2 regions of the Hydrogenophaga sp. L76 genome follow, and region 1 is predicted to be linked to the other one. Evidence: predicted binding sites of a transcription regulator. Region 1 holds the regulator's gene; the other holds the start of a gene.

Region 1 (4,914 bases):
CACCGGGCGTGCCTTGCGCCACAGCGATTGGCCCAGGCTGTCAATCCAGGCGGGTTGGCGTGCTTGCCAGATCAGTGCCAGCCCAAGGAGAAATGCCGCCGCGTGGAACATGGTCCAGAGCGGCCGGATCGCGATGGTGTTGGTCCCCAGCACCGCAAGCCCCTGGACCGATCCCGCTGCGAAAGCGCCGAACAGTGAATAACCCAGCATGCGACTGAACTGGAAGGACCACAAAGCCTGCGTGCTGCGAGCTCCCGCCGCGCGGCTGATCCCGGCGCAGGCTGCACCGCACATGGCAACGCAGTGGGGGCCCCCCACGATGCCCATGAACAGGGCCGTGATCGCCATGGAAGTTTGCATGAAAGAACTGTAGCAGTGTGTGCGTCTTGGCCTTCGAAGGCAAAGTCAAACCCGCACCCACAAGGATTGGATGCTTTTTTCCAGCGCACGCGCCAACTCGTGCGCATTTCTCGCGGGCCGAGCCCCGCCCCAGGTATCCGAATTGACCGTTCAGATGATCTTTGAAAACCGGGCCCGGTCCAGATCAACCTGCAGGTTCTTGTCGAACACCATGGCAATGGCCCGGACCAGATACCAGCCCGTCGGCGTGACCTGAACACCGCTGTCATCCAGGGTGACCAAGCCGTGTTCGGCCAGTCCGGCCAACACCTCGAGTTCACGCGCGAAGTAGCTTTTGAATTCGATCAGATGCCCCAGTTCGATCGATTCGTACTGCAGCTGACCCTGACACATGATGGACATGATGACGGCACGGCGCAGCAGATCATCGCGCGTGAGCACAAGACCACGCACGATGGGCAGCCTGCCCTGATCGAGGGCATCGTAGTACTCCTCCAGCGTCTTGGCGTTCTGGCTGTAGGTAGCACCGATGCGACCAATAGCGGAAACCCCCAGAGCGATCAGATCACAATCGGGCTGCGTGCTGTAGCCCTGAAAGTTGCGATGCAGGCGGCCCTGGCGCTTGGCAACCGCGAGTGCATCCGTCGGCAGGGCGAAATGGTCCATGCCCACGTAAACATACCCGGCATCGCTCATGGCATCCAGCGATGCTGACAACATGGACAGCTTGTCGCCAGGACTGGGCAACTCGGCGGAAATGATGCGACGTTGTGGCTTGAAGCGGGACGGGAGATGCGCATAGGCGTATAGCGCAATGCGGTCCGGCCGCAACTGGTTCACTTGCGCGAGCGTGCGTGCAAACGACTCGGGCGTCTGCAGCGGCAGACCGTAGATCAGATCAACGTTGACCGACTCGAAACCGATCTTGCGCGCAGTGTCCACCAGCGCGAACACCTGTTCAGCGGGTTGCACGCGGTGCACCGCTTTCTGAACGGCAGGGTCGAAATCCTGGACACCAAAACTGAGACGGTTGAAGCCCAGTCTCGCCAAGGTCTGAAGCCGCTGGTCGGTCACGGTCCGGGGATCCACCTCGATCGAGTACTCGCCACCCGGCACCAACTTGAAGTTGCGCCGGATCATCGTCATGAGATCCTCAAGCTCTGCATCGGACAGAAAGGTAGGCGTGCCGCCACCCAGGTGCAACTGGGACACGCTGTGCCCCTTCCCAAAATGCTGGACCTGCAACTCCACCTCACGTGACAGGTAGCGCAGGTATTCGGCCGCCCGTTCGTGGTGTTTGGTGATGACCTTGTTGCAGGCGCAGTAATAGCAGACCGACTCGCAGAACGGAATGTGTACGTAGATGCTGAGCGGAAGAGCCAACGAGCCGGCTCTGCGCTGCTCCAGCGCTTGTATATAGTCGCCCTCGGTGAACGCTTCCACAAAGCGGTCAGCCGTCGGGTACGACGTGTACCGCGGACCGGGAACATCGAATCGCTTGAGCAATTCATCGGAAATGGCGTGACTCACAAACTGTTCTCCAATGCTGAGCCCCGAATGTGCACCAGGCTCGCAGATCCTCCCTTGATCTTGATCAAGCCCCCGTGTGTTCGCAAGCCATCGCTCCCAGGAAGGGCCTGGCACGCGGCCATTTCCTCGACACAAGTCCCAGCTATGCGTTAAGCTCACCACCGATTTCCGGATAATTTATGGACGCACAAAGCATCAAAGTCGCCTGTTCGAGTTGCAACCTGCGAGAATTGTGTCTACCCATGGGTCTCAACCCAGACGAAATGGACAAGCTCGACAATGTCATTTCGGCGCGGCGACGCATCAAACGCGGGTCGGCACTTTTCAGTACGGGTGACCGGTTCACCTCGCTTTACGCGGTGCGTTCCGGCTTCTTCAAAACCTGTGTCACCACGGCCGATGGCAGGGATCAAGTGACCGGCTTCCAGATGACCGGAGAGATCATCGGCCTGGATGGCATCGTGAGCGACCGCCATTCCTGCGATGCCATCGCACTGGAAGATGCTGAAGTCTGTGTGATGCCGTTTGATCAAGTCGAGGAACTCTCCCGAGAGTTCACCACCCTTCAACACCATGTGCACAAGATCATGAGCCGCGAAATTGTGCGCGACCACAGTGTCATGCTGCTGCTTGGCAGCATGCGCGCAGAAGAACGCCTCGCGGCGTTCCTGCTGAATTTGGTTCAGCGCCTGCACGCCCGCGGCTTCTCCCAGTCCGAGCTGATTCTCCGCATGACACGCGAAGAAATTGGTAGCTACCTGGGCATGAAGCTGGAGACGGTGAGCCGCACTTTTTCCAAGTTCGTGGACGAAGGCATCATCGAGGTCAAACAGCGTTACGTCCACATCAAAAACACCGAAGGGCTCAAGCTGATCGTGACCCCCCCGACCGGTCACTGAACCCAACATCTGTCCCAACAGGAAGCCTCAGCTGGAAACACTCCGCTGGGGTTTTTTATTTTGGAGATCTGCAGGAGCGTTCAGGAACAAGATTCATTCTTGGCACAATCCCGCGGCCGCTGATCCGGCGGGACGGGACACCGGTTCACTTCAAAAGGTGACATGGACAGCAAAGAGGTGAGTGCACTCGACACCATGGCCACGATCCAGAAGGTGAAAAATGCCAGCGTGTAGACCGCTGGACGAGACAACTCCAGAGGAGCCCCAAACCAGTGAAGATCACTCGGATCGATCATGGCAAACACGATCATCTCCAGAACCGCCGCCACCAAAAATGCGGGCCACGCAATCCACATCCATCGTTGAGCCGTCATTCCTGTTTCTCCTCGGGTGTTGTTGTGATCGATTCCGGGCATAACCGGTGCATAGTCGTTCAGGCCATGGCTTGGGATAGTCGCAGCACGCGCTATTACTTCGTCGGTGGCACCACAGGGGAGGCTGCGTGGTTCCGAGCCTGGTGAGCCGGTTGAAGTTGAATCAGCGCTTCGGCACGAGCTTGTCCGTCCAGCATCTGGGCCGCCTTCAGGTCGCGCTCAAAGTCGGCCTTGTTGAGCACCGGGTCTGCGCCCTTCACTGCAATGACGGCCGTGATGATGGCGGCCACAACAACCACCAATGGCCCCCCCACCACCAGCCACATGTGGGGAACGCGCCACCAAGGAATCGGGAGCTGTTCATTGACCGGTGTTTTGAGTATTGTGGTGTTCATAGGGAATCTTGAAACGGGTTGACTGAAAGTGGTGCTCAGCGCGGTACCAGGAAGGCCGCTTTTTCGGTGACACGTGTGCCCGAATCTCCGACAGCCTGGATTTCGAAATAGATGGAATGGGAACCGGTGGCAGCGGTTCCCGGGGGAACCTGGACCCGCATGACCGCAGAGCGTACTTCCGTCGGCAATACTTCAATCTCTGTTTCCGACGCAATGGCAATGCCCGGCAATCCGGAAACACCGATCACATAGCGTTGTGAGCGCTCGGTCGCGTTCATCACCTGCAACCGGAAGACGTTTTCGATGCGTCCCTGTTCCACCATGCGTGCCAACGCACCGCGGTCCCGGATGACATCAACCTTGAGTGGCTTGCGCAGAAACAGACTGACCATAACCGCGAGGCTGATGGCCAACAGGATGCCTGTGTACACCAGAACCCGCGGACGCATGGCCCGACGGATCATCTGCTGGGAGTTCCATCCTTGTGCAATACCGTTCTGGGTCGAGTATTTGACCAGTCCACGCGGATAGCCCACCTTGTCCATCACTTCGTCGCAGACGTCGATACAGGCACCACAACCGATGCACTCGTACTGCAGACCGTTGCGGATATCGATGCCCGTCGGACAAACCTGAACACACAGCGTGCAGTCTACGCAGGCACCCAGTCCCAGTGCTTTGGGGTCGGCCTTCTTCGAGCGCGGGCCACGCGGTTCACCGCGTTTTTCGTCGTAGGTCACGATCATCGTGTCCTTGTCAAACATCGCGCTCTGGAAGCGCGCGTAAGGACACATGTATTTGCAAACCTGTTCACGCATGAAGCCAGCGTTGCCGTAGGTGGCAAAACCGTAGAAAAATATCCAGAAAGTCTGCCACGGCCCCAGCGAAGCGGCCAGCGAGACCGCGGCCAACTCCCGAATCGGTGTGAAGTAGCCGACAAAGGTAAAACCGGTCCACAGCGAGAACAGAATCCAGAGTGCGTGCTTCGACCACTTCTTCCCGAACTTGCCAGCTGAAAACGCCGAATCGTCCAGACGCATGCGCGCCGAGCGGTCACCCTCGACCTTTTTTTCGATCCAGAGGAAAATTTCGGTGTAGACCGTCTGTGGACAGGCGTAACCACACCACAAACGACCGGCAACAGCCGTAAACAGGAACAATGCCAGGGCTGCAATGACGAATAGACCCGTCAGGTAAATGAAGTCCTGCGGATACAGTACCAAGCCAAAAATGTAAAAACGGCGCGCCTCAAGATCGAAGAGCACCGCCTGTCGGGCATTCCACTCTAGCCAAGGCAACCCGTAGAAAACGATCTGGGTGATCCAGACTGTGATCCAGCGCCACTGGGAAAACAGA
Region 2 (4,914 bases), 1.9 Mb from region 1:
GTGGACGTGGCCGAGCAGAACGTCGAGGTCATCCTGCCCGGCTTCACCCACCTGCAGGTGGCGCAGCCGGTGAGCTTTGCGCACCACCTGCTGGCCTATGTGGAAATGTTCGCCCGCGACGCCGAGCGTTTGGCCGACGTGCGCCGCCGCACCAACCGCCTGCCGCTGGGCAGCGCGGCGCTGGCTGGCACCACCTACCCGCTGGACCGTGAGCGCGTGGCCGTGAGCCTGGGCATGGTCGATGAACAAGGCAACCCGCAGGTCTGCCAGAACAGCCTGGACGGCGTGAGCGACCGCGACTTCGCCATCGAGTTCACCGCCGCCGCCAGCCTGTGCATGGTGCACATCAGCCGCTACAGCGAAGAGCTGATTTTGTGGATGAGCCAGAACTTCGGTTTCGTGAAGATCGCCGACCGCTTCACCACCGGCAGTTCGATCATGCCGCAGAAGAAAAACCCCGACGTGCCTGAACTCGCGCGCGGCAAGACCGGCCGCGTGTTCGGCCACCTCATGGGTTTGCTCACGCTCATGAAGGGCCAGCCGCTGGCCTACAACAAGGACAACCAGGAAGACAAGGAGCCGCTGTTCGACACCGTGGACACGCTCAAGGACACGCTGCGCATCTTTGCCGAGATGGTGGGCGGCCAGCTGAACCCCGCCACGGGCCAGAAGGAAGGCGGCATCACCGTCAACGCCATCGCCATGGAAGAAGCCGCCAAGAAAGGCTACGCCACCGCCACCGACCTGGCCGACTACCTGGTGAAAAAAGGCCTGCCCTTCCGCGATGCCCACGAGACCGTGGCCCACGCCGTGAAAGCCGCCACGAGTCACCAGTGCGATCTGTCCGAACTGCCGCTGGCGGTGCTGCAAAGCTTCAACGCCAGCATTGAAAAAGACGTCTACGAGTGCCTGAGCCTGCGCGGCAGCCTCAACGCCCGCAACACCCTGGGTGGCACCGCGCCGGCCCAGGTGCTGAGCCAGATCGCGCGCCACCGCGCCCGCCTGGCCTGATCGGGCGCCTGGTTCAGATTCCGGCGGTCAGCGGCCCGGCCGAACCGTATTCGTTGTCGCCCTGGCTGGGCTGCACGGTCCAGTAAATCATCAGGATCAGTCCCAGCAGGGGAATGAACCCCACCAGCTGCCACCAGCCACTCTTGCCGATGTCGTGCAGGCGGCGAGCCGCCGCGGCGATGGACGGCACCAGGATGGCGAGGCCGAAAACAGCGTTCAGACCATCGTTCACGGCCCCCGTGACCACCCCGCCCAGCACCACAAACAACACCCACCACCAGTATTCAGCGCGCGTCGCGCGGCCGCTGAAACTGGCGTACTTGGAAAAACAGGTCTTGATCGCGTCAACGAATCCCATGGGTTCCTCCTGGCTGTGGTGGCTGGAAAGCGCGGCCCGGCGGGTGCGCCGTCGCCATCATAGACGGCGCCCGCTGGCACAATCGGTGTCTTGCGGCGCTTGACCTTCATCAAGCCTTCCGGCCCACCCACCCCGTACAGTTGCGCCCCATGAACACCACCGCCACGCCCGAAGCCCCCGTCACCACCGGCCTGGAATGGGCCCCCGGCCTGCAGACCGGCGACGCCCGCATGGACGAGACGCACGAAGAGTTCGTCACCCTGCTCAACCAGCTGCTCGCCACCCCGCAAGACCAGCAGTTGCCGCTCTACCGCGCGTTTGTGGAGCACACCGCCGCCCACTTTGCGCAGGAAGAACGCTGGATGCTCGCCACCGGCTTCACCGCCGACAACTGCCACGCCTCGCACCACGCGACCATCATGGAAACGCTGCACGCGGTGATTCCCCACTATCAGAACGACGACCCGGAAATCATCACCCGCCTGGCCGAGGCGCTGGTCGAATGGTTCCCGCAACACGCCGCCAGCATGGACGCCGGCCTCGCCCTGCACCTGAAAGACGTGGGTTTCGACAGCCGCACCGAAACCCTGGCCGACCCGGACCGGGTGCGGCCGGCGACGATGAGCGGCTGCGGCAGCGTCAGCTGCAGCTGAAGACGCCCGCGCCGACCCGTCCAGCGGCCTGAGCGCGCAGTCGCGGGTAGCGCTTCACGTTGCTGAAGACGCGCACGACCTGGTGATGCCCCGTTCTTACAAGGTCTCTGTGCAGCCCGCAGACCCCGCACGCGCTGTGCGTGTATGCTCCACGCAATTTTGAGCGGGTGTCATACAAGCTCCAGCTTCCCAGAGCATCGAGATGTCCACCAAAACCAAAATCCAGCCTCATCCTCGGCAGAACCATCTGCTGGCCGCCTTGTCACCGGAAGTTCAGGACCGGCTGTTCCCCTATCTGGAACTGGTTGCGCTGCCGCTGCGCGGGCTCATGTACGAATCAGGGCGTCCCATGCGCCACGTCTACTTCCCCACCGACGCCATCGTCTCGCTGCAGTACGTGATGGAAAACGGCGCCTCCACCGCGATCCTTGTGGTGGGCAACGAAGGCCTGCTGGGCATCACCTTGTTCATGGGCGGCGAGAGCACGCCCAGCCGCTCGCTGGTGCAAAGCGCCGGTCATGCCTACCGCCTGCCCCGGTCGCGGGTGAAGGATGAGTTCAAGCGCCATGGCGAGTTGCTGGTGTTGATGCTGCGCTACACGCAGGCCCTGATCACACAAGTCGCCCAGACCGCCGTGTGCAACCGGCACCACGCCATCGACCAGCAACTCTGCCGCTGGCTGCTGCTGTCCATGGACCGGCTCTCCGGCAACCAGCTGACCATGACGCAGGAATTCATCGCCAACATGCTCGGTGTCCGCCGCGAGGGCGTCACCCAGGCGGCGCTGAAGCTGCAGCAACTGGGTGTGATTTCGTACGGACGCGGATTGATCAAGGTGCTGGACCGCCCCAAACTCGAAGCCCTGAGCTGCGAGTGTTATGCCGTGGTCAAGAAGGAAACCGACGTGCTGCTGCACTACGTGCCGCAACGCCAGGTGATCAAGGACGCCAGCAGCATTCCGACGGTGACCCTGCCCACGGGCAACGCTGTTCTATCGGCCTGAACGGAACCGCCCCTTCGCAGAGCCCGGATGTCGAAATCCGGACGGGGTGATCGTCGTGGTGTGAGGGGGCACTTCGTCCCTATCATTCGCCCTGGCCCCGCCTTCGTACCGGGCGGAACAGGTCTGTGCCCGATGCTGCCGATACCATGAATCCTGCCCCGTCCACCTTGCCGGACATCCCGCCCGCCCGGGCCGCCCGCCGCGAATGGTTCGGGCTGGCCGTGATCGCCCTGCCCTGCCTGGTCTACGCCCTGGACCTCACGGTGCTCAACCTGGCCGTGCCCGCGCTCAGCCGGGCGCTGGTGCCCAGCGCCTCGCAGCTGCTCTGGATCATCGACATCTACGGCTTCTTCGTCGCCGGCTTCCTGATCACCATGGGCACGCTGGGCGACCGCATCGGGCGCCGCCGCCTGCTGCTGATCGGCGCGGCCTTCTTCGCCGTGGCCTCGGTGCTGGCCGCGTTCGCGCGCACCCCCAACGAGCTGATCGTGCTGCGCGCGCTGCTGGGCATCGCCGGCGCCACGCTCGCGCCGTCCACGCTCTCGCTGATCCGCAACATGTTCCACGACGAGACGCAGCGCCAGTTCGCCATCGGCGTGTGGATCACCGCGTTCTCGGTCGGCAGCGCCATCGGCCCGCTGGTCGGCGGCTGGCTGCTGGAGCACTTCTGGTGGGGCTCGGTGTTCCTGCCCGCCGTGCCGGTGATGGCCCTGCTGCTGGTACTCGGGCCGCGCCTGCTGCCCGAGTACCGCGACGAGAACGCCGGCCGCATCGACGGGCCGAGCGTGCTGCTCTCGCTGGGCGCCGTGCTCAGCCTGATCTACGCCGTCAAGGCCATGGCCGAACACGGGCCGAGCTGGGGGCGGCTGGCCTTGCTGCTCGCCGGGCTGGCCCTCGGCGTGGCGTTCGTGCGGCGCCAGAAGCGCATCGACTACCCGCTGCTCGAACTGCGCCTGTTCGCCATCCCCAGCTTCCGCACCGCCATCATGGCCTACGGGCTGTCGTGCCTGGCCATGTTCGGCATCTACATCTTCATTGCCCAGCACCTGCAGATGGTGCTGGCGCTCTCGCCGCTGCAGGCCGGCTGGGCCACGGTGCCGTGGGCGGGCGGATTCGTGTTCGGCTCCCTGGTGCTGGCGCCCTGGCTGGCGCGGCGCTTCGGGCCCGGGCCGGTGATGGTGTGGTGCCTCGCGGCGGCGGCGGTCGGCATGCTGATGATGGTGGGGGCCGACTGAACTGACCCCAAGAAGTTGGACGGTTGGAAGCTAGGCACCCAAGGCCTGAGTTCGGTACTCCACCGGGCTCAGGCCTTTTAGTTTGAGCTTAATACGCTGGTGGTTGTAGTAGTGGATGTAGCGGCACAGTCCCTGTCGTAACTGCTGGACGTTGTCGAATTTGTTGAGACGGAAGAACTCCGATTTCAGCGTGCCGAAGAAGCTCTCCATCGCTGCGTTGTCCAGGCAGTTACCCCTGCGGGACATGCTTTGCGTCAGGCCTCGCTCGAGCAGCCGCTGTCGATAGGCCTCCATCTGGTACTGCCAGCCTTGGTCTGAGTGCATCATCGGAGCCTCCTGCGCAGTGAGCCGCGACAGAGCCTTCTTGAGCATGTTTCCCACCAGCGGGAAGAGCGGACGCTCGTTCATTTCATAAGCCACGATTTCTCCGTTGAACAGGTCCATCACGGGCGACAGGTACAGCTTCTCGCCGCGCACATTGAACTCGGTCACATCGGTCACCCATTTCTCGTTCGGACGCTCGGCCTCGAACCGACGATTGAGTAGGTTGGGCGTCGAGGCCATCTCGCCCCGATAGGAGCGATATCTCTTGGGTCGCACTAGCGACTTCAGGCCCAGGCTCTGCATCAGACGCTGCACCGTCTTGTGATTCAC

What was found. Region 1 encodes FNR, which switches genes on or off when oxygen is low (the NO sensors DNR and NnrR bind a similar motif). Its sites were predicted from a motif close to TTGATNNNNATCAA; they were not measured.
Region 2: a site for FNR is predicted at 1,469-1,482, ahead of AC23D4_RS10635 (bacteriohemerythrin). Genes of this name have one in related genera too.

Annotation. Positions count from the first base shown of each region.
Region 1 covers NZ_CM172807.1:357,701-362,614, reverse strand. The annotation lists gene AC23D4_RS01695 (sulfite exporter TauE/SafE family protein) at 1-348, opposite strand, end outside; gene hemN (oxygen-independent coproporphyrinogen III oxidase) at 511-1,890, opposite strand; gene fnr (fumarate/nitrate reduction transcriptional regulator Fnr) at 2,070-2,789, shown strand; gene AC23D4_RS01680 (hypothetical protein) at 2,870-3,163, opposite strand; gene AC23D4_RS01675 (nitrogen fixation protein FixH) at 3,259-3,558, opposite strand; gene ccoG (cytochrome c oxidase accessory protein CcoG) at 3,594-4,914, opposite strand, start outside.
Region 2 covers NZ_CM172807.1:2,229,017-2,233,930, forward strand. The annotation lists gene argH (argininosuccinate lyase) at 1-1,011, shown strand, start outside; gene AC23D4_RS10630 (DUF805 domain-containing protein) at 1,025-1,369, opposite strand; gene AC23D4_RS10635 (bacteriohemerythrin) at 1,519-2,022, shown strand; gene AC23D4_RS10640 (Crp/Fnr family transcriptional regulator) at 2,225-3,025, shown strand; partial or broken gene AC23D4_RS10645 (MFS transporter) at 3,172-4,245, shown strand; one part of gene AC23D4_RS10650 (IS3 family transposase) at 4,291-4,914, opposite strand, start outside.